Linked DNA regions of Labrenzia sp. PHM005. The protein of the gene in region 1 binds, or shares a complex with, the protein of each later gene. Links are inferred from orthologs where the notes say so. Each region holds a gene or a part of one and is shown on either strand. Other genes may lie near its edges.

Region 1 (2,883 bases):
ACCACCCATTTTTCCCTTTTCAATCAGGACAACCTCAACGCCAAATGCAGCAGCAGCGGCAGCGACAGATAGTCCACCTGATCCAGCACCAATGACACAAATATCCGGGGTCAGCAGCTTCGACATATAAAGGTCCAATTAATTGATGGATTTCCCGCGCGGTTAGGCACTTCAGCGGGTGCGGAGCCGTTTGAGCGCAACCGGTATCAAGCTGGCGATGCCAAGCGCAAAGAAGGCAACTATCAATTGCGGCGTGACCAGGGCGGAGACTTCGACCGCACAGGTGCCAGCGGCCGCACATCCGGGGTTGGCGGCTTCTTGTGCTTCGATCACGCTATCAAGACCGGATCCGATAAAGGCAAAGGCAAATGTTCCAGGAATAATACCAACAAAGGTTGCTAGAACATAAGACCCAAGCGGCATTTGAAACACTGCCGGAGCAATGTTGACCAGCCAAAACGGGAAGACCGGCGTGAGGCGCAAAAAGAGAAGATAATTGAAGGCATCGCGCCGGAACCCTTCGGTTAGCCGCGTGAGAAAGGGCCCTGCGCGCTGGGTCAGCATGTCTCCAAAGGAAGATTTTGCGATCAGAAAAACCACGGCAGCTCCGACTGTCGCCCCGAAAACTGTCGCAAAACCGCCGATGACCCACCCAAAGAGAAAACCGCCTGCAATCGTGAAAAGCGAAGCGCCCGGGAAAGATAACGCAACCGCTACAGAATAGAGCGCGACATAACCAACAACAGTCATCATCAGGTTGTCTGTCACGAGACTGGCCAAATGCTGGCGCTCCATGATCAATGCGGAGAGCGTCAGATGATTGTGAAGGCCTTGGGAGAACGCTAGGATCATCAGCGAAAGAAGCACTGCCAATGGGCTCCACTTGCGCAGCAGTGCGCCTGACGACTTTTCAGCTTCCGGCTTTTGAACCCCGTTGGGCTCATCAGTTCCGTTCATCGCCTCCGCCTCATTTCCCCGCATTGGCCACTCCATTATCCTTAATTCTGCCGCGTTCGGGCGGCAACAGTGCCGATGTCTTACGTCAGGTGTACCTTAAAGCTTGTAAAAAGAAGCTGATTTCACTGATAAGTGAGACAGCGCGGTCAAGCATTCACCTGTGCGTGATCAAAAACGGGTGCGAGAATCTCTGCGGCAAACGTTGACTTCAACCGGCATGACGCTTATAAGCGCGCTCGATCGGGACATGCATTCGGACCCATGGCTGTTTAAAGCTGCGCTGGCTGAGCGCTTCGGGTGCTTCCTCCAAAGAATTTAAAATGAACAAGGGCCGCGCTTAAGCCGCGCGGGGAAGAACAATGAAGCGTACGTATCAACCGAGCCGTCTTGTCCGCAAGCGCCGCCACGGCTTCCGCGCACGTATGGCCACCAAGAGTGGCCGTCAGGTGCTTGCTCGCCGTCGTGCCAAAGGCCGTAAGAGCCTCAGCGCCTAAGCGGCGTCTGCTTGCAGCGCACCAGCTAGACGGTGTCTGCCAACAGCCAAACCGCTGCTATGAACACACTCAAAAAGCGCTCCGAGTTCCTTGCGGTTGCCAAAGGTGGCCGTTTGGGTCGGCGCGCTTTTGTTGTTCAAGGTCTTCAACGGACCAGCGGCGCGTCTTCGCGGATCGGCTATACGGTCACCAAAAAAACCGGCAATTCAGTCGTGCGGAGCCGCATCAAACGGCGTCTGCGGGCGGCTGTGGCTGAGCTGACGCAGGCCGACATACCAAATAATGCCGATTTTGTGCTGGTTGCACGCGATGGCGCGCTAACTCAGCCCTTCCAAAATCTGGTCACAGACCTTAAGTCTGGGCTACACCAGGTGCTAGATCCGGCAACACCGCGCGGCCGCGGCAAACCGCGCAAGGGCAATAGGCCCAAACAAACACATCACCGCGCAGGTAACAGGGGTAAATCCAGTTGATTTCTGAAAACCGCAATACGATTCTCGCGATCGTTCTGTCCCTGGTCGTTTTGCTGGGCTGGCAATATTTTTATGCCGGACCACAACTGGAACGCCAACAGGCAGCTCTTCAGGCCCAACAGGAAGCGGAAGCAGCTCGCCAGGCTGAAAATGGCGGCGTCAATCCAGATGCTCCGAAACCATCCACCTCCGGCACGGCCGTAGCCCCCTCGACCGGTGGTGCACAAGCATTTGCCTCACGGGATCAGGCACTGGCGTCCTCAAAACGTGTAAAGATTAACACCCCGCGACTGGAAGGCTCTGTCAACCTGACCGGCGGCCGCCTCGATGATCTGCGCCTGAAGGACTATCACGAGACAGTCGATAAGAGCAGTCCAACGATTGTTCTGTTCTCACCGACAAACTCCCCTTCGGCCTATTTCGCAGAACACGGCTGGACTAAGGATGCCAACTCCAATGTCCAAGTTCCGGGACGGGATACCGTATGGACTATTGAGGGCTCTGCTGACCTGACGCCAACGACCCCGCTAACCTTGACGTGGGACAATGGCGAAGGGCTCATCTTCAAGCGTGTGTTCTCTGTCGACGAAAACTACATGTTCACGGTTGGGCAATCGGTTACCAACAATTCCGGAGACGCCGTTACGCTTTATCCGTATGGCCTCATCTCCCGGAACGGCATCCCGGAAATGAGCGGCATTTATATTCTTCACGAAGGTCTGCTTGGGGTCTTTGGCGAAGAAGGACTGGTTGAAGTCGACTATTCCGACCTGGAAGAGGACGGACCTGTCCGGCCGGCAGCCGTAGACCGCGGATGGCTCGGAATCACCGACAAGTATTGGGCGGCAACTCTCATCCCGACCCCGGGTCAGGAATTCCAGCCGGGCTTCAGCTACGCGGCCCAGAGCGGCAACTTCCAAGCCGATTATCTTGGAAATGCGATTACCGTTCCAGCAGGC
Region 2 (2,703 bases), 1.6 Mb from region 1 along the record:
CGCAAATCCGGTCAGGGCCGCTCTTGCGACAAATGCCTGGCGGGCCGCTGAAAAGGCGGTTTCGACAGCCGTACTGTATCTATCTGAGCTGCGGCGTTCGTGGGTGAAAGCCTGCAGGGTTCGGACCGATCCAAGCATCTCGCCTGCATAGGCCGAGGCGTCGGCCAACATGTCCTGTGCGTAGCGGGACCGTTTGCGCACCTTCCGGCCAAATCCGAGGATCGGAATAAGGATCACCGGGATCGCCGCTAGGACAATGACGGACAGGCGCGGGCTGGTTACCACCATCATGACTGCAGCGCCGGTGAACATGATGGTGTTGCGCATGGCAAGGGAAGCGCTGGCGCCAAAGGCGGATTTGATTTGTGTGGTGTCGGCGGTCAGCCGCGAAAGGATTTCACCGGATTTGGCACTATCATAAAAAGAGGGACTGAGCCGGGTCAGATGGGCAAACACATCAGACCGCAATTCCGCGACAACCCGTTCGCCAAGCCACATGACCAGGAAATACCGGACTGAACTTGCACAGGCGAGCGCGCAGACAACTCCGATCAGAACGGCAAAATAGGAATTGACCAGCGCCGGATCTCCTGCGCCAAAACCGTAATCGATCATGCGGCGCACGGCAGCCGGAAGAACAAGCGTGATGACTGCGGCCGAGAACAAAGCCCCCAATGCGGCCAGGACCATCCCCTTGTGTTTAAGGAGATAGGGAAACAGCCGTGTTAAGGGCCGCAAAGACCGCCGGCGGTCGGAGGTGGCTTCGTTGGACATGTACACCCTTGTTCGTTCAGAAGACCAAGTTTTGTCTATAGCTTACTTAAGCGGCTGTGGGGCTTGTGCCAATCCCGGATACAGACTCTAGCCGGTTTGAAGGAGTGCAATTTTGACACATCTCAGTTTGTTTGCTGGATTTAGGAAATTGCTTGGAAAATGCGGGAACTTCGGTCTTGTCTTGTCTTGCGGCTTAGGGTATATCCCCGCCTCATGTTTCTAAGGGCGGCGTCCGCAACTGGATCGGCGGCCCTTTATCTCGTTTGCGTTCCATGGCGTTCTTTAAGATCGTGAAAGGACGCTGGAAAGGACCGGTCATGAAAGCGGATATCCATCCCGACTACCACACCATCAAGGTCGTAATGACCGATGGCACCGAATTCACCACCCGCTCCACCTATGGCGCGGAAGGCGACACCCTGCAGCTCGACATCGACCCGACGTCTCACCCGGCTTGGACCGGCGGAAACGCACAGTTGATGGACCGCGGCGGCCGCGTGTCCCGCTTCAAGAACAAGTTTGCTGGTTTCCTAGGTTCATAAGTCCCGGTTTCCTAGACGACTGTTTAAAACCCGGCCTCAAGGCCGGGTTTTTTTGTACCTCACTGAATGCGGACACGAAAAAAGCCGCCCCGAAGGACGGCTTACAAGGGCAGTTTTTGTAATTGAGGTGAGGCTTAGCCGATCTTACCGAAAGCGGCGTGCAGCTGACTGATCTGCGAGGCCACCGGGTTGTCGTTGTTGGCTTCTTCTTGCGGGGCGTTGTCTTCCACACGGTACAACATCTTGTCGAGATGTACGACGCGTTCCTGTAAGCGAGTGGAGCGCTCTACAAGAGTGCGCAGGGTTTCCGGCAAATCGTCCCAGGCCGGGCCGCCCATGGCGCTGCTCAACTTGTCCAAACGGACCTTGTTCTTGTCGCTGCCTGCCTGCTCGCGGGACATTTCGCCTTCGTTGACGGCACGCTGCAGCAAAAGCCAGGAGGCTAGCTGCATCAACCGCGTGGTCAGGCGCATGGATTCGGTTGCGTAGGCAAGAGATGCCGGGCGTGCCAATTGTTTGGCTTCCTCGCGGCCATCGCCATCCAGATAAAGAGCGGTTTCTTCGACCAGCGACATACCTTCCTGAAACAGGGTCTGGAAGTTATCCGAATTCGCCAAGTGGTGTGCGATATGCACTGCGCTTGTGGAAAGGTCCGCTTTTTTGAAATCTTCAGTCATGAGATTACTACGCCTCAGTTACATGTTCCGTCTGTGCCGCACCTTGTCCCATCGCCGGATGTGTCATCCCAGGTCAGGTGTTCCGTTTTGGAACGATGCGTGCCCTTGTCCCCTTTACTGAGCAATCCGCGTGCCAGCAGCAGCTGCCCAAGGGGCGTTAACCAGAACAAAGACAGCCTACTATGGCCGGTCGGCAAAAAAAAGAGCCGCTGGTGCGGCTCTAAGTCTTTAACAGGGAGGCGTCAAACAGAGTGGACAGTGGCCACTCCTATCCAGATGACTGGATGCCTATATTTATAATTTGGAAAGATTAATGAGTGGTAAATAAACAAAATTATAGCGATTTCGTTAAGGATAAAACCCTTTGATTTTTAATAAACAAACGAAAAATGTAAGATATTACAAGGCTATTTCTGAAAAAAAGCATCTGCGGCATCGCGAATATTGCTGCGTTGTTCAAGAGTGTTTTTGGTACGGTTAATCTCTTCGCTCAGTGCTTCGATCCGATCCCTAAGTTCATCCTCTGACAGTCTGGTGAGATCCTCCCCAACCGTGATCGGAGCGCTTTCAGTTTTTTTGGGGATATCATCATCAAAGAGGCTCATCTCAGATCTCCGCTACCATCCGACATTTAGCTGCCTTGCCGATTGGGAATTGATGCTAATAGTCTCAATCACCATTTACCATAGAAATGGGACAGGCGCTGTAAA

Evidence for each region.
Region 2: rpmH (region 1) and rpmE share a complex: the UniProt entries of both Escherichia coli proteins name them as parts of the 50S ribosomal subunit. The link is inferred for Labrenzia sp. PHM005 from one-to-one orthologs.

The regions. Positions count from the first base shown.
Region 1 is NZ_CP041191.1:68,487-71,369, forward strand. What follows is about bases 116-2,883. They hold rpmH (50S ribosomal protein L34), read left to right. Parts: upstream 116-1,316; coding sequence 1,317-1,451; downstream 1,452-2,883. Other genes in these bases: FJ695_RS00455 (NAD(P)/FAD-dependent oxidoreductase), read right to left, coding at 116-126; FJ695_RS00460 (TVP38/TMEM64 family protein), read right to left, coding at 172-981; rnpA (ribonuclease P protein component), read left to right, coding at 1,511-1,924; yidC (membrane protein insertase YidC), read left to right, coding at 1,924-2,883. Also shown: more of FJ695_RS00455, read right to left, coding at 1-115.
Region 2 is NZ_CP041191.1:1,644,483-1,647,185, forward strand. It holds rpmE (50S ribosomal protein L31), read left to right. Parts: upstream 1-1,091; coding sequence 1,092-1,316; downstream 1,317-2,703. Other genes in the region: FJ695_RS07480 (ABC transporter transmembrane domain-containing protein), read right to left, coding at 1-774; FJ695_RS07490 (DUF1465 family protein), read right to left, coding at 1,451-1,993; FJ695_RS07495 (DUF1192 domain-containing protein), read right to left, coding at 2,401-2,598.